4 regions of the Bacillus sp. 37MA genome follow, and region 2 is predicted to be linked to each of the others. Evidence: riboswitches for the same ligand, from Rfam matches in the RefSeq annotation. Region 2 holds a riboswitch; each other region holds the start of a gene.
The links. Region 2 has a riboswitch for thiamine pyrophosphate ahead of A3M5_RS0120000 (acetylornithine deacetylase). Riboswitches for the same ligand answer to the same signal wherever they lie in the genome.

Region 1 (4,359 bases), 3.2 Mb from region 2:
GTTGACATTGAGCATTCACCGTCTTCATTTATAAAAATAGCCTTGAATTTCTCATTAGTGAGAAACATCAAGGCTTTATATCGTTCATTATTCTCTTTCTTTTTAATTGCTGCCTTCAACAGCCGCTTTCAGTTCTACAGCGGCCTGTTTTACGTCATCTGCAAGGCTAATCGTTGAAATCACCGAAACACCGTCTGCGCCAGCAGCAATAACGGGCGCTGCATTATCAATGGTAATACCGCCAATGCCTACGATCGGGATAGTAAGATTTTGGGCCCGCATCGTTTTAATGAGTGCCGTTCCTGCAACTGGCCCCGTATCGGTTTTCGTACCTGTCTGATAAATCGGACCGGTTCCGACGTAGTCTGCACCGTCTGCGATTGCTTTTTTCGCTTCGTCCATCGTATGAACGGATACACCAACGATGCCTCCGTTTATTTTTCCCCGGACGCTAGAAGCTGCTTCGTCTTCCTGTCCGATATGTACACCATCCGCGCCAATTTCAACGGCCAGTTCGATATCATCATTTACAATAAACGGAATATTTGCTTCTCGACAAAGAGCTTGTAGACGAACAGCCTGCTCTTTTTTTGCGCTTCCTGCCAATGCATCTTTTCCCTTTTCACGAAATTGGAACATTGTAATACCGCCGTCAATCGCTGCTTGCAATGTCTCTTCAATCGACCGTTTACAGTTAGGTGTGCCTGCGATAAAGTAAACGGCCAGTTGTTCTCTTTTCATTAGCATCCACCCCGCTGCCGGTACGCCCAGTGATTCGTCGGACCGTGCCCGCTGCCGATGTTAATTCCATCTTCAATCGCCGCCTGAATAAATTGTTTCGCCATTTCAGCTGCTGTTCGCACAGATGCACCTTTCGCTATCGCTGCTGTCATCACGGCAGAAAATGTACAGCCCGTTCCATGCGTATCTTTCGTGTCAATTCGCTTTCCTGTAAATGTGTGGAACTCTTCACCATCGTACAGCAAATCATATGTCACGGCTCCTTCGTCATGTCCGCCTTTAATGAGCACATTTTTCACACCGAGTGCCGCAATCACCTTCGCTGCCTCTTTCTTATCTTCCTCTGATCTAATCGTTCGCTTTGAGATCACTTCTGCTTCCGGGATATTCGGGGTCACGACGAGCGCAAGCGGCAGCAATTTTGTTTTTAATGCTTCCATCGCTTCTTCCTGTAATAGCGGCGCGCCTCCTTTTGCGATCATGACTGGATCCACGATAACATTTGTAAAATGATGTTCTTTTATTTTCATTGCGACTGCTTCAATAATGTCAGCCGAGAATAACATGCCCGTTTTCAATGAATCTACGCCAATATCCGACGCAACCGCATCAATCTGCTTCTCAATCGCTTCCACACTCATTGGGTACACACCGTGAACGCCAAGTGTATTTTGTGCAGTGACAGCTGTTAATACGGATGTGCCAAATACACCAAGCTCTTGAAATGTCTTTAAATCGGCTTGAATACCTGCTCCACCCCCACTGTCCGAACCAGCAATGGTTAATGCTTTACGAATCGTCATTGGTTCCATTCCTCCCATTTCGCCTGTTGAATGATTTCATCTCTTCCTGTTAACGATAATTCATTTAAAAACGCTGTGGCAAACGTACCTGGACGATTTGGCCCTGATGTTTCTACTGCGCGCTCGGCTGCTACCCCGTAAAAGATGAGTGCGGCGGCCGCTGCTTTTGCATAGTTTTTTTCGACTGCACAAAACGATGCGATCACTGAACCGAGCAGACAGCCCGTTCCTGTCACACTCGTTAAGATCGGATCGCCATTTTGAACAATAAATGATTCATTTCCTGCAACGACATCTTCCGCTCCTGTAATAACGCACGTGACGCCGAGCATTTTTTCTGCTTCTTTTGCAAGATGACGAACATTCGCATTTCCGCCGCCATCCACGCCTTTTACTTGAACCGATTGTCCACATAAAACCGCAATTTCACCGGCATTTCCACGTAAAATGTCCACATTTACTTCCGCTAAAATTCGTTTTGCACTTTCGGTCCGGTATGGTGTTGCACCTGCTCCAACAGGGTCAAATAACACCGGAACACCCGCTTCGTTCGCTGCTTTTCCTGCTAAAATCATTGCATCGACTTTCGATGCTGTTAACGTACCGATGTTTAACACAACTGCACCGGCGATTTTCGCCATATCAGCTGCTTCTTCCACTGCATCTGCCATGACCGGTGAGGCACCGAGTGCAAGCAGACCATTAGCCGTAAAGTTTGTGACGACTGTGTTCGTTAAATTATGTACGAGCGGTTTATTTTTTCTGACATGTTCAAGCAATTCTGCTGCAAATACATTGTTCATCTGTTTCCATCCTTCCTACTTTTTAAAAATGTTTGTTTTCTGTAACCGAATGGCTACGATGACACCAAGAATAGAGCCCGTTATACTGCTGATGAGAAAGGCTGGCATAAAAAAGAGGGCGGCTGCTTCCATTCCTAAAAATAGATTTGCTATTGGTACAGATACAAGAGATGCTATTACACCCGTTCCCATGATTTCACCCGCTGCCGCAAATGAAGGCTTCTGCCATTTCTTATAAGCATAACCTGCGAGCAGCGCGCCAATCATACTTCCAGGAAACGCAAGAAGCGAACCGATCCCTAACAAGTTTCGAACAACAGCTGTCATAAAAGCAATGACAAGAGCTGGACCTGGTCCAAGCAAGATCGCAGACAACACATTGATAGCATGCTGCACAGGATACGCTTTGGCCACACCCGCCGGGAACCAAATAAATGTGGCGCCAAGTACAGAGATGGCTGTCAACAGTGCCATGATCGCCATATTTTTCGGTGAAAACATAAAATTCCTCCCATACAAAAAACCAGATCAGCAATACGTCTGATCCGGTTTGTCGTCAGTGATTGCTACTTCCCTACGCCGGTATTAACCGGATCAGGTAGTTGGGGTTAGGATAAGAATTCCCTCTCAGCCATGATATTGGCACCCCCAGTAGTCCTGTTTATTTTTTCATTAATTTTTGTACGGTCACAATAAGTTCTTCAATGACTTCAAGATCGCCTTCTTGAATGCGTTCAGTCACGCATGTTTTTACATGCCCTTCTAAAAGCATCGCTGCTACACTGTTTAATGCAGACTGTGTCGCGGCAATTTGCGTAACGATATCATCACAGTACATATCTTCTTCAATCATGCCTTTTATTTCGGGAATCTGCCCTTCAATGCGGTTCAGACGTGTCACTAAGTTTTTCTTGACACTTTCGGGATGGTGGCTTTTCTGCTCTTCGGCGGCACATGCCGCGTGTTCTTCCATCATGGCCGTCAACTCCTCTTATGCCAACTATAATAACATAAAAAAGACCGGCGCGGGGCCGGTCAACATTGATTACGCTTCAAATACGGTTACTTTTTTCATTTTGTCGCCTTGTTTCATGTTTTTAGCTGTTTCTAAGCCTGATGTAACCTTTCCAAAAACAGTATGAACTCCATCTAAATGAGGCTGTGGCTCATGTACTAAGAAGAACTGACTTGAACCTGTATCTTTCCCTGCGTGAGCCATTGATAAGCTTCCTGCCTCATGTTTGTTAGGATTGTTGGCAGTTTCACATTTGATCGTAGTGCCGCTTCCGCCCATTCCTGTACCTGTAGGATCGCCGCCTTGACTAACAAACCCCGGGATTACTCTGTGAAATACAACGCCATCATAAAAACCTTCATTCGCCAATTTTTCAAAGTTAGCTACTGTGTTAGGAGCATCCCCTGGGAAAAATTCAATCTCAATTTTTTCGCCATTTTCCATTTCAATCGTACCTTTTTTAGCCATAACAAACATCTCCATTTCAGATAAAATTAATCAGTCTTCATGATAACATTATTAGCGTCATAAAAAAAGCAGAGAGCTTTTTATCATGCCTTTACCTTCTATGACTCATAATTTTTGTTTTTTTCCATAAACATTTTACTCCTACCTTTTTGTGAAATGTTTTCCGCTTTCAAGATGACTCTTTTTTTCATATAATAGAAGTATTCTAGAAAAGGGAGTGTGATAGTGATGAAGACACGTCCCGGATTGCTGTGGAAAGCAGCTGTATTGTTTTTACTGCTTGCAGCCGGTGTATTCTGGTATGTACAGAAAACAAATGTAACGACCGTTATTCCATTTTCGTCAGTGGAAAACATTATCCAAAAAGAAAAGGGACAAGAGGTCGGGCTAGAAGAACATCCAGATGGTACTCTTCATATTTCCACGAAAAGCGGAGAATATACGTCTTATATTTCGCCCGGAAGTACAGCTGTGGATCGATTGAATGAAACGTACAATATTCGCTACGAATATGTAAAAGCGGAGGCGT
Region 2 (4,359 bases):
GTAAATAATTCAGCAATGTACAGGCCACCCGGTTTAATTGCTTTTTTAATGCCTTTCATTGTTCGGTTAAAAATCGGCTCAGGAAAGTGTCCGAACACGTGAATGATGGCATCCCATTTGTTTTCTGGCCATTCAACGTCGGCGAGATCACGCAGTTCCATGTTTACAACGACACCTTTTTCTATTGCAAGTTTCTCCGTTTTATCGATGCCGGACTGTGCATAATCCCATGTGTTAACTATGAATTTCTCACCGGCTAGGAAAACGGCGTTTCGACCTTCACCTTCAGCAATTGAAAGAACTTGACCACCTTTTTTAATGAATGGAGCGGCAGTTCGGATAAATTCATTTGGTTCTTTTCCATATACATATTCATTTACTTTAAAGCGCTCATGCCACATATTCATTTGTGATCGCCTTCTTTACTTTCGTTTCTTTTTTCGTCACGAAATTCAGCATTTAAATATAATTCAGCTTCTTTCACAATAGATGGTGAGCAGTAACGGGTGACTTCTTTTAAAAAATCATTGTCATGTTCAAATTCAACTATTTTTTCTGATCCATCTGGCCATTTCAAACGAAGCCGGTCCCTTGCGATTGAAAACGTTCCGCCGCCTGTAATGCCAGCGATCACCGGAGCTTGTGTAAAAGTCGATCGCTCATCGTGGTGAATCGTCTCCTTCATTTTCGTTAATTCGCTCCAGTTCACAGGCTCAGGAGAAAACCCATAGCGTACGATCCATTCATCGTTTACGAGCTGTTCCATTGCTAATGTGCCTTTTTCTGTTGTAACCATCTGGAATCTGAATGTCCCGGCTGGAGATGATACAGATTCACCGTCCAATAAAAGTGGGGAGAGCGGCAGCCGGTTACCGAAGCCACTCTCAACAAGATGAAGGTGTCCATCTTGTTTCAGCAACACGGTCGCATGCGTATGATCAATTGCCCAAACCCCTTCATTTTTCACTGTGCCAGTCGTGAGTTGTACGTCAAAACCAAGCTCTTTCAACGTTAAAAATAACAGAGCATTCAGTTCATAACATAGACCCCCACGCTGATTATCGATTAGTTTCTCTTTCAGGAATTCTGGTGTGATTTCCTGTTCATATCTATTTAAAACATCTAGGTTTTCAAAAGGAAAAAGTTCCGCAAACCGTTTTAAGATAAATGAAAGATCATGTCCTGCAAATTGTTTGAAAAACGAATTCATGTTGCTTCAATCCTTTCAAATTATTACTTATATGTTAAAATTATAGCACAGAGACCTACTTGGAGGGGATATTATGAAAGCAGTCGTTCACGAAGGACAAGCAGGAATAGCAGGGCTTACATACCGTGAGATGGAAGAAGGGTTGCCATCTTCAGGGGAAGTGAGGGTGAAATTAAAAGCAGCCGGATTAAACCATCGCGACCTGTTCGTTTTGCATCGGCATAAAGAAAACGAGCCGCCGCTCATTATTGGATCAGACGGGGCGGGTATCATTGACGCGGTTGGTGAAGGGGTGACGTCTGTCCAAGTGGGCGATGAAGTCATCATTAACCCGGGCCTTGGGTGGAAGGAAAACAGCGATGCGCCGCCGGAAGGATTTGAAATTGTCGGCTTGCCGTTTCATGGCACATTTGCGGAATCGATCGTTATTCCAGCTGAAAATGCTGTTTTAAAACCGGCGCATCTGTCATGGGAAGAAGCGGGAGTATTATCACTTGCAGCACTGACAGCATACCGTGCACTATTTACTCGCGGCCAGGTAAAAGAAGGCATGAATGTCCTCATTCCAGGTATCGGCAGTGGTGTGGCAACATTCCTTTTACAATTTGCAAAAGCAGCAGGCGCTCGCGTTTTTGTCACGTCCCGTTCAGAAGCAAAACGGCAAAAAGCAATCGAACTTGGTGCGGACAAAGCGATCGATTCAGAAAGTGACTGGGCAGAAGCACTAAACAATCAAAAAATGGATCTCGTTATCGAATGCGTCGGTGCAGCGACATTCAGTAAATCGCTCAATCAACTTCGTAAAGGTGGTACAATTGTTACGTTCGGTGCTTCAGCAGGCGACGAAGTAACGTTTAACCTGCGTGCATTCTTTTACGGTCAGTTCAATATGCTTGGTTCGACGATGGGCAGTGGGGAAGAGCTTGAGGAAATGATACAATTGATCGAACAGTACAAGTTACATCCGATTGTTGACCAAGTGTATCCGCTTGATCAATTTGAGCAGGCATTTACACGCATAGACAAAGCAGAGCAGTTAGGGAAAATTGTATTTGCCATTGAATAAACTACTTTAATGTGATAAAACTACTAATAAGGTTAAATTAAATAGGAATCACCGCTGGGGGTGCTCATAATGGAGCTGAGAGAGGCGAACTGCTTTAACCCTTATAACTTGAACCGGATAATGCCGGCGTAGGGAAGAGGTGTCTTGAACCGTTGTATCACTCCATTATAACGTCATCACATCCGTTTCTTCCCTGCGAAGAGACGGATTTTTTGCGTTACGGAAAGGAGTACAACATGGAAAAAATTCAAAAACTACATAATGAAATCGATGAACGGAAAGATGAACTTATCGATCTACTAAAAACATTGATATCGTTTAAAACACCGGCACCGCCTGCGAGAAACACAAGTGAGGCACAGCAATTCATGGCCGACTTTCTTGAAAAAAGAGCGTTCAAGATTGATAAATGGGATGTGTATCCGAACGATCCTAATGTTGTTGGAACGCTAAAAGGCACGGACAGCGGAAACTATCAAAGTCTGATTATTAACGGCCATATAGATGTAGCGGAAGTAAGCCCCGATGAGAAATGGGAAACCGATCCGTTCACACCTATTGTGAAAAATGGTACGGTTATCGGACGGGGTGCTGCTGATATGAAAGGGGGCCTTGCTGGTGCCCTATTTGCTATTCAGCTGCTGCATGAAGCGGGTATTCAACTCCCTGGTGATCTAACGTTTCAGTCGGTTATTGGCGAAGAAGTCGGTGAAGCGGGCACGCTTGAATGCTGCAAACGCGGCTATATGGCTGATTTTGCGCTCGTCGTTGATACGAGTGACCTACATATTCAAGGGCAGGGTGGCGTCATTACCGGCTGGATTACGCTAAAAAGTGAGCAGACGTTTCACGATGCGACGCGCCGGCAAATGATTCACGCCGGCGGCAAGTTGATGGGTGCTAGTGCGATTGAAAAAATGACAAAAGTTATCAATGGTTTGCAAGAATTGGAGCGTCATTGGGCAGTCATGAAAAGCTATCCGGGCTTTCCGCCTGGCACGACGACAATCAATCCGGCGGTTATTGAAGGGGGAAGGCATGCGGCATTTATCGCTGATGAGTGCCGTCTCTGGATTACTGTTCATTTTTATCCGGATGAAACGCATGAACAAGTTGCAAAAGAAGTGGAAGACTATATTCGTAACATAGCGAAAGGCGATCTTTGGATGCAGGAAAACCCGCCGATTTTTGAATGGGGAGGTACATCCATGATTGAAGAACGTGGTGAAATATTCCCGTCGTTTGAAGTTGATCCTAATCATTCGGCTGTTCAATCACTTATTCAATCACATGTGTCTGTATTCGACGAAAAACCAGTTGTTGATGTGTCACCATCTGTCACAGACGGCGGCTGGCTCGGTTCATCGGGTATACCGACAGCGATTTATGGACCTGGCCATTTGCGTCATGCCCATGCGGTGAACGAGCAGCTTGCCATTAACGAACTCGTCGACTATACGAAAGTAATGATTCAATTTATTTATGATTGGACGAATAAGGAAAAGGAGGAAAAAGTCAATGAAATTCAGTGAACAATTACATGGAAAATTACTACCGATATGGCGTCAAAATCACGATCATCCTTTCGTGAAAGGAATAGCAGACGGTACGCTTGACCCGGAAAAGTTCCGTTTTTACATGGTGCAGGACTATTTGTATTTAATTCAATATGCGAAAGTGTTCGCACTCGGTGCGGTCAAAGCGGATGATCTTCAGACAATGGGCAAATTCGCGGCGCTCCTGGACGGAACATTAAACGAAGAAATGTCACTTCATCGGCAATACGCGGCCCGATTCGGCATATCAGAAGAAGAGTTAGAGACTGCCAAACCGTCGCCCATTACACTCGCATACACACATTATATGCTGCACGCGGCCCAGAACGGTACACTTGCAGAGGTGATTGCAGCTGTTCTCCCTTGTGCATGGAGTTACTGGGAAATCGGCAAAGAACTGCATAGGGTCCCCGGAGCTGCTGATCATGAGCTGTACGGCGAATGGATCAATATGTATGCATCAGAGGAATTTGGCCAGATGGCACAATGGTGCATCGATCTTTTAGATGAGCACACAGTTGGCAAGT
Region 3 (4,359 bases), 130 kb from region 2:
GTGCGAGTTCAACAGCAGCCATTTTGCCGAGACCGACTTGACCCGCTTTCGTTGTTGCATAGGCAGAAAAACCAAAATTTTTAAATGTCCTTGTTCCATTAATAGACGATGTAATAATGACGCTTCCACCATTTTTTTTCAAATAAGGTATAGAATATTTTAACGTTAAAAAGGTGCCGGTTAAATTCGTCATTATAACGGAATTCCAGTCGTCCGGATCCAAATGTTCAAGCGGTGTAAATGTCCCATTTTGTCCGGCATTTGCAAATACAATATCGATGCCATCCCACTTCGCAGCCGCTTCATTAATCGCTTTTTCCATCTCATCTGCTTTTGACACATCCGCTTTTACATGCAAAGCACGGTCTTCGCCGATTTTTTTCACAAGATCATCTGAATTTTCCGGGCTCCGATCCAGAAGGATGACATTGGCTCCCGCTTCTGCAAAACGAATGACTGTTGCGCGGCCAATGCCGGAACCCCCGCCTGTGACGAGCGCTGTTTTTCCTTTTAACGAAATATTCATTTATTTTTCTCCTTTCTTAATGACGCATACTGGTTCTCGAATCGTAACTTTCTCTTCTATAAAAACGGGTAACCCATTTTCCTCTATTTTAAACAAGGCAAGTTCATTTGAATCTTGATAAGCTGTAACTAAATACGGTGCGTCCGGCAACACGTAAAAACTGCGTGGTGTTTTCCCCGCTCCTTCTACGTGACGCGGCTGTGAAAGTGCACCTTCTCCTTGAATATCAAAAATAGCAAACCCGTTCCATCCACGAATAGACACGTATAGAAACCTCTTGTCGGGACTAAATTGTAGATCAGCACCTGTATGCACGCCGGTGTATCCGGCCGGAAGCGCAGCGATTGTGTCTAAATGCATAATATTTCCGCCAATTTCCACCTTGTAAATTGAAACAGTTGAATCTAGCTCATTTATGACATATAAAACCGGCAAGTCCGGATGAAAAAGCGCCATTCGTGGTCCCGAACCCGGTGCTGTTTTCACTTTCTTTACGAGCTTAAGTTCATTTTTTTCATATACAGCAAGCGTATCGGTTCCAAGGTCGCACACGACTAGATGCAACCCATCTGGAAACGGTGTAACAGAATGAACATGCGGTGCATCTTGCCGTTCTGCATTCGGTCCGCTTCCTTCATGTTTCACAAATGCCGTTTTCGTCAAGCGATCGCCGTCGCGTTCATATTTTGTCACTGATCCCCCATAATTGGCGGTCCAGGCTGATGTGTCTTCTGCATAAATATGACATGGTGCCATTTCACCCGCATCTGCTGTCGCTCGTCTATCCAATCCTTCTTCATCAATTTTAAAAAGATCTACCTGACCCTTCATCATTTCGGATGCCGCAAATAAATATCCTTCTGCTTCTGCTAAAAAAGATGGATTTTCAGCACCGGCGTATCGGCCCGTCACATTTAACTTTTCATTGTCCGTATCCACATTTACCTTATAAATGCCTGGTTCTTCTTTTTTCGCATAGCTGCCAATCCAGATTATATAATTCAAACAGTCATCTCCTCTATTTTAAACATCTCTTTTCTTATTACCCGCCATTCTCTTTTTCATACGTAAAAAGAAAAGTTTACACTTTTTCTGGTATATATTTTTCAGCAAACGTATGAAATTGGCGGGCTGACTGCCAGAACCGCACAATTCAGAGAAAAAACATGCGACATTAAAAGAAATGCTGTTTGCCTACAAGATACATTCATATAACTGATCACTGTCGTATCACTCGGCTTTTTATTAATAGAGCTCCCTTACTCATTTTATCGGATTCATTTTCATCGTTTTTTTAACCGGCACATTCCGCTTATTTATTACGCAGAGAACCGTGAACCTAGTGTCTACTCAACACTAAAAAAGAAAAAAGCTCAAACGCGATGGACTGCGTCTGAGCTTTTTTCTTAATTATTTATTTGTTTGTTTCCATCATTTAAATGAATCAATTCATCGACCGTTAATTCATAAAGCTGACGGTTACCATATTTAAAAATCCCTTTTTTCATTAACCGTTCAATCCATATCATTTGTTCCTTCTCTGTTTGCATACGGCTTCCCCTTTTTTCTTATTACCTTTATTCTATTCCCTATATGCGCATGTTATGAAACATATTTCACGACATATTTTTACAAAAAATAAAATAAAGCTTGTTTTCAAATAAATTCCGTCATTTTGTCTTGTGCTTTTACAAATCATTTTCATAGGTGACATTATCTGAATAATATGATAAGCTAAAAAAAATTGAATATTAATCCACTGGAGGTGCCTTTTTAAAAGGCTGAGATCAAAGTGATTACTTTGGGATTCCTGGAACCTGATCCAGTTCGTACTGGCGTAGGAAAGTGGCGAGACCTTTATTTATATTGTGTTATTTATACAGCGCTGCTTTCCATACTGGGAAGCAGCGCTTTTTGTATGTTTAAAAATGGAGATGATGCATTTGATTCATGCAGTAACGGACGGTACCGGCCTTTCTGAAAAAGCTATAGTGACTGCTGCCTCTCTTTATCCAAATGTTGAAGCGATTTGTATACGCGAAAAGCAGTTATCTGAAACAGACATTGATTCAAAAATAAAGCACATGATAAAACGCGGCATCTCGCCCGAGAAATTAATCGTTCATTCCTGCCCTGATATCGCTGTTCGTTATAGATTACAAGGGGTTCACTTTACGGAATTCGATGAACGCTTGAAAATATTCAAGCGTTCCCATCCAGACATCCAGGCCGGCAAATCTGTTCATTCTGTAGATACAGCGAGACAAGCAGAGATAGATGGCGCTGACTACATTTACTTCGGCCATATTTTCACGACCCCTTCAAAAGAAGGTCTCCCCGGTCGCGGACTAAATGCGCTGCGCGGTGTAACAAAGGCCGTTTCTATTCCTGTCATCGCAATCGGCGGCATTCATTCCGGTAACGTGAAAACAGTAATTGAAGCGGGCGCGGCTGGTGCGGCGATGATTTCTGCTTTTTTTAAAAAAGAGGAGTGAAAACGATGAGACGATACGATGTCATTATTGCTGGCGGCGGTGTGATTGGCTGTTCAATTGCCTACCGGCTAGCGAAATCTGGTTTGTCTGTGGCGGTGTTTGACGCCGGTACAGCAGGTAAAGCGTCGATTGCAGCAGGCGGAATGCTCGGTGCTCAAAATGAATTTGAGTATGAAAACCCGCTTATGAATATAGCACTTGAAAGCCGGGCGATGTTTCCAGATCTTCGCGATGAGTTGTTCGAAGAGTCCGGTGTGGATATTGAATTGCGCAAAGCCGGACTGTTAAAAGTAGCGGCTACAGCCGATGATAAGCCAGCTCTTCTCAAGCAGTATGCCTTTTTATCCGGCAAAGATGCATCTGTTAAGTGGCTCGAACCAGATGATGTGCCGTCTGTAGAGTCGTGTATGTCAATTGAAACAGCCGGTGCCATTTATTTAGAAAAAGACAATCAGGTGAAAGCACCGTTGCTTGCCCGCGCGTTTTTGCAGGCGGCGGTGAATGCTGGTGTGCACGTGTACGAACGAGAGGCTGTCATTCGCGTCGTAGTGGAAGCGAATACAGTATGCGGTGTACAAACAGCCCGCGGAGTGTTTCATTCAGACCGGGTCATTAATGCGGCCGGCGCGTGGAGCGGTACATTATTTGCGGAAGCGGATTTCATGCCTCCGATCATTCCGGTAAAAGGCGAATGCATATCAGTGAAACTGAGCGAAGCGGCGCCTGTAAAAACCGTTTTTGCCGTTGATGGCTGTTACATCGTGCCAAAGCGCAATAAGGAACTGTTGATTGGTGCGACATCTTATCCCGGCTCGTTTGACTCATCTGTTACAGCAGGCGGCATCCGCTCTTTATTAAACCGGGCGGCGCGGCTTTTGCCAGTGCTTGACGAAGGGATCATTGACCGTACATGGACCGGGGTGAGACCGCAATCATCTGATGGATTGCCAATTATCGGCGCCCATCCTTCGATTAAAGGCCTTTCCATATGCACAGGTCATTATCGGAATGGTATTTTATTAAGTCCTGTAACCGGGGTGTTAATGGAACGGTATTTGAATGGCTGTGAAAAAACAGCCGCTGTTCTTGCTCCTTTCTCTCCATCCCGGTTTCAAACAAAAAAGGAGGAATTACTTGTATGAACATGACCGTAAACGGACGTGACGTGCAACTTCCAGATCACGTCACAACAGTTCGCGATTTGCTTGATCACTTTAAGTTGAATAAAGAAATGGCTATTGTTGAACTTAATCAATCGATTTTAGACAAAACAACACGCGATGATGCGGCGCTCAGTGATGGCGACCGGATTGAAATCGTTCAATTTGTAGGAGGCGG
Region 4 (4,359 bases), 2.8 Mb from region 2:
AAAAAAGTGAAGTTTTTTGAATTTGGCAATATGGAAAGTCCTAAGGGAAAACAAATAAAGAAATTAGAAAAAGTTTATCGTTATTTCAGAAAAGTAGACTGTTAAGAAAAACGTTTTCGTTACTTTTTAAATGGTTGGTACTGAATTTTTTAATAAAGTAGAAATGTTTCTTTAGAAGACGAAAACGCTAATTCATCAAATTATGAAAAGAAGCCGTCCGGAATAAATTCCAAAGGGCTTCTTTTCCAAACAAGTTTTCACGTTATCATGATTATCATTGTGAAAAAGAATATACCTTATCAATTATTAGTGGAAAATGGAAAGTTGTTGTTTTGTGGCATTTAGGTGTAGAAGGGCCACATCGCTTCAGCGAACTTCAAAGGCTTTTCCCAAAAATATCCTATAAGATATTAACAAATCAATTACGTGAACTCATAGATGATGGAATTGTTCATAGAGAAGTGTATCCAGACATTCCTCCGAAAATCGAATATTCAATGACTGACATTGTATGACGTTATTACCAATCGTTGAGATGATGTATGAATGGGGAAAAATGAGAATAGATCAAATTAAACAAGAAAACAACTATTTTGAATAAGAAAAATAACGAGATCGTTTTCAGTTATATAAAATGCCTGTCCTTTAAACGATAGATATATATTAGATATTTTGTTATGTGTGAGATTTCGGGCTTAATCCTCACTTATATTAAAAAGGCAGAAAGGGAAAAAAGGTTTATTTTGTTCAACAATCGGGCGCTTTAATTGAGGAAGGATCACAGAAATGATCAAACTTTTTTATAAAAGAATGATCCAATTGAGTATAGAAAGAGCGTGTTTTGATCAAACTTTATTTCAAAGCAACAAAAGCGACCGATCACCAGAAAAGGAGGACAATATATCTGCAAATTACTTATTATATAAAAATAGTATTGACAATTATTGTACCTTTTAATATTATAATAATTGATAATGATTATCATTTTCATAAAAGGAGGAGAATGTACATGTTATAAAATACTTAGTTTCTTAAGGTGGCTTTTTAGTTTAAAATTTCTGATTTTTTAAAATAGGAGGAATTAATTTTTAATTATGAATACGGGAATAACTCAGAAAAAATTAATTGCGGAATTTATTGGTACTTACTTTTTAGTATTCGCCGGTACTGGAGCTATTATCAGTAACACATTGACAGAAAGTTTAACACATATAGGCATTGCCCTAACATTCGGCTTAGTCGTTATAGCGTTAATTTATACGTTTGGTCACGTTTCTGGCGCTCATTTTAATCCTGCTGTAACGATTGGATTTTTAGTTAGTCGAGATATTTCTATAAAAGAAGCTATTCAATATATTATTGTTCAGATCATTGCAGCTATTGCAGCAAGTTCAACTTTATTGGCGATGTTCGGTAATGTAGCTAATTTAGGAGCGAATATGCCTAGATATTCATGGCAGCAATCATTTGTATTGGAATTTATACTTACCTTTTTATTAATGATGGTCATATTTGGATCAGCCGTTCATGGAAAAGCAGTAAAATCCTTTGCAGGTATTGCTATAGGTTCAACAATAGGTTTAGAATTAATGTTTGCTGGACCTATAAGTGGGGCATCAATGAATCCTGCTCGTGATATAGGTCCAGCGCTTATGTCTGGACAATTAGAATATTTATGGATTTATATTGTAGCTACAACATTAGGAGCTATTGTAGCTGCCATCATTTATAAATTGCTTCATGAATAGATTACTGAGGATGAATAATTGCTTCTTCAGTAAAAGATTCAGCTTTCATAGGAACATTATACCATACATCTTCAATTTTCTTTTCAAGAAAGACTTGAGTACCAGTCGAATACTCCATACCGCTAGCATTCTTAATATTAATTATGATTTTAAAAGAAATGGTCTCGTTGGCTACCGCGAAAAATGGAATGAATTTGATTTTCCGTTAAGTGCATATTTGAAACTAAAACATGCTGTTATTTATCGAAACAAATACCCATCAGCAGAAGTGATGGGAGAGCAGAGTGAGGAAATGTGAAGCAGTCTGAAAGATGAAATGGAATTATTGCTACAAGAAATCCATTAATCTTTTTATTCAACTAACGGGTGCATTAGTTTAAGAAACCAGACAAAAATCAATATTAGACCTTAACAGAGCACAATTCAAAAGAATTATGTTTTTGTCTTCCCATTTTAGGTAAAAAGTATCATTATTTACCTAAAATAATTTTGAGTCCAATTAATATTTTTTTCGGTAATATGTACCCTTGAACCAAATCGTTTGATAAATGGAAGTCCAAGTTTCTTCCCAAATATATAACTTATAACATCTAGGGATCTAAAAAATCAAATAGCATGTTCGTGTTGTCAGCTTCATGAAAATTTTTGGAATTTTGATTGACTTTATTAGAAAGCGTGTGTAGAGTAAATATTAAATTAATAGGAAGACCACTAGGGGAGTCATTTAATGGCTGAGACAGGAGTGATCCTGGACCCTTTGGACCTGATCTAGGTAATACTAGCGTAGGAAAGTGGAGTCTGTGTATGGATATATACAATTATTCTGCCGCTCCTTTTTTGGAGCGGCTTTTTCGTTTTTAATTTTTAGTCGCTTCATCTAGTGTCTTCCCATTTAACCAATAAGGGGGAAATAGTATGAGTTTTTCAGCAGAACTGAGGAAAGAAGCAACGCCTATCTTTAATGCGATTTTTGAACATCCTTTTGTACAAGGAATTGCCAATGGAGAATTAAAAAAGGAACAATTAATTCATTATGTTAAACAGGACTTTGAATATTTGAATTCCTTTACCAGAATCTATGGAATAGCGGTTTCAAAGTGTGAGAAACGTGAAGATATGGCTATGTTTAATCAGCAAATTTCATTTGTTTTAAACAGTGAAACCCATCCACATAATAATTTTTGTCAAGTTGCAGGTGTTCCATTTGAGGTATTACAAGGGTATCCGTTAGCTCCATCTGCCCTTCATTACACCCGTCATATGCTTACAGTTGCACATGAAGGAACATTAGGGGAAATTTTAGCTGTGTTATTACCATGTCCGTGGACATATTGGGAAATTGGAAAAAGATTATTAACTGAGGTTAATCCAGATCGTTCTCATCCATTTTATGAGTGGATAAATTTTTATGGTAATCGTACAGATTCGATAACACCAAAATTTTGTGCCCGTTTAGATGAGTGGGCAAAGGAAGCAACAGAGAGAGAAAAAGAAAAGATGAAAGAGCATTTCTTATTAAGTTGTCAGCTTGAATATATGTTTTGGGATATGGCCTATAAACTTGAAGAATGGCCTGTAAAAATGGAGGTAGTGAAATGATGGATTGGAAGATGAAAGAAGTCGTTCTTACTGTCATTCTAGCGGTGGCTTGTGGAGTGATCTATTTAGGATGGTCTACGCTTTGGATTCCGATTTCCGCTATTGTGGGGCCGACGGGTGCAGGTTTTATGTTTGGAATTTGGGTGATTGCTAGTCCAATAGTAGCGTATATAATCCGTAAACCAGGAGCTGCGTTTATTGCAGAGGTTGCAGCAGCAGCTGTTGAATTATTAACTGGAAGTCATTTTGGTCTATCAGCTCTTTTAATTGGTGTCTTTCAAGGTATTGGTTCAGAAATTGCATTCGCGATATTCAGATATAAACGCTACACTCTCTTTACATTAATGCTATCGGGGGCTCTTGCAGCGGTTGGAGGCATGATCTATAACTTAATGGCCAACGGTTTTGGATACTACACTACGGGAGTACTTTTTACCACGTTAGTAATTCATATCATTAGCGGAATGATTCTTGGTGGTTTGTTAGCGAAGGTAGTCGTGGACGCACTCGCAAAAACAGGTGTTTTAGAACAATATGAAATTATGAAGGAAAAAAGGAAAAGGGAAATCGGCAATGAAAATGTTTCTGGGATGTAAAGATCTTTCCATTCGCTTTTATAATCGATCTGAAAAAATACTCAGTAATATTACTTTGTCAATAAATAAAGGAGAGAAAGTATTAATACTAGGGCCTAGTGGGAGCGGGAAGTCTACTTTGATTTCCGCTCTTGCAGGGATTATCCCTGAGCATATTGAGGCAGAGTTAAGTGGTGAAGTATTTCTCAGGAAAGATGCTGGTGTGATGTTTCAAGATCCTGATTCTCAATTTTGCATGCTTCATGTGGATGAAGAGATTGCTTTTAGTCTCGAAAACCGATCAATTCCGCGAAAAGATATGGACAAAATGATTTCTGACTTGATGAATAAAGTAGGGCTAAAGATAGATAAAAAAACACCAATTGAAACACTATCAGGTGGGATGAAACAGAGATTGGCGTTAGCTTGTTTATTAG

Region 1: another riboswitch for thiamine pyrophosphate. It lies ahead of thiW (energy coupling factor transporter S component ThiW); the one in region 2 lies ahead of A3M5_RS0120000 (acetylornithine deacetylase).
Region 3: another riboswitch for thiamine pyrophosphate. It lies ahead of A3M5_RS23320 (thiamine phosphate synthase); the one in region 2 lies ahead of A3M5_RS0120000 (acetylornithine deacetylase).
Region 4: another riboswitch for thiamine pyrophosphate. It lies ahead of tenA (thiaminase II); the one in region 2 lies ahead of A3M5_RS0120000 (acetylornithine deacetylase).

The regions. Positions count from the first base shown of each region.
Region 1 covers NZ_KB889752.1:453,847-458,205, reverse strand. Annotated here, with positions in the region: gene thiE (thiamine phosphate synthase) at 103-741, opposite strand; gene thiD (bifunctional hydroxymethylpyrimidine kinase/phosphomethylpyrimidine kinase) at 741-1,544, opposite strand; gene thiM (hydroxyethylthiazole kinase) at 1,541-2,347, opposite strand; gene thiW (energy coupling factor transporter S component ThiW) at 2,363-2,848, opposite strand; TPP riboswitch at 2,902-3,007, opposite strand; gene A3M5_RS0102450 (metal-sensitive transcriptional regulator) at 3,009-3,323, opposite strand; gene A3M5_RS0102445 (peptidylprolyl isomerase) at 3,393-3,830, opposite strand; gene A3M5_RS0102440 (AAA family ATPase) at 4,059-4,359, shown strand, end outside.
Region 2 covers NZ_KB889752.1:3,629,100-3,633,458, forward strand. Annotated here, with positions in the region: gene A3M5_RS0119985 (class I SAM-dependent methyltransferase) at 1-407, opposite strand, end outside; gene A3M5_RS23355 (arylamine N-acetyltransferase family protein) at 404-1,210, opposite strand; gene A3M5_RS0119995 (zinc-binding dehydrogenase) at 1,284-2,276, shown strand; TPP riboswitch at 2,323-2,428, shown strand; gene A3M5_RS0120000 (acetylornithine deacetylase) at 2,513-3,808, shown strand; gene tenA (thiaminase II) at 3,795-4,359, shown strand, end outside.
Region 3 covers NZ_KB889752.1:3,495,604-3,499,962, reverse strand. Annotated here, with positions in the region: gene A3M5_RS0119255 (SDR family oxidoreductase) at 1-526, opposite strand, end outside; gene A3M5_RS0119250 (lactonase family protein) at 527-1,531, opposite strand; gene A3M5_RS24940 (Fur-regulated basic protein FbpA) at 1,933-2,076, opposite strand; TPP riboswitch at 2,278-2,387, shown strand; gene A3M5_RS23320 (thiamine phosphate synthase) at 2,470-3,021, shown strand; gene thiO (glycine oxidase ThiO) at 3,027-4,163, shown strand; gene thiS (sulfur carrier protein ThiS) at 4,160-4,359, shown strand, end outside.
Region 4 covers NZ_KB889752.1:859,640-863,998, forward strand. Annotated here, with positions in the region: gene A3M5_RS0104735 (NAD(P)H-dependent oxidoreductase) at 1-105, shown strand, start outside; partial or broken gene A3M5_RS24360 (winged helix-turn-helix transcriptional regulator) at 303-601, shown strand; gene A3M5_RS0104740 (MIP/aquaporin family protein) at 1,095-1,748, shown strand; gene A3M5_RS26560 (immunoglobulin-like domain-containing protein) at 1,750-1,866, opposite strand; TPP riboswitch at 2,452-2,555, shown strand; gene tenA (thiaminase II) at 2,664-3,347, shown strand; gene A3M5_RS0104755 (ECF transporter S component) at 3,347-3,943, shown strand; gene A3M5_RS0104760 (ABC transporter ATP-binding protein) at 3,921-4,359, shown strand, end outside.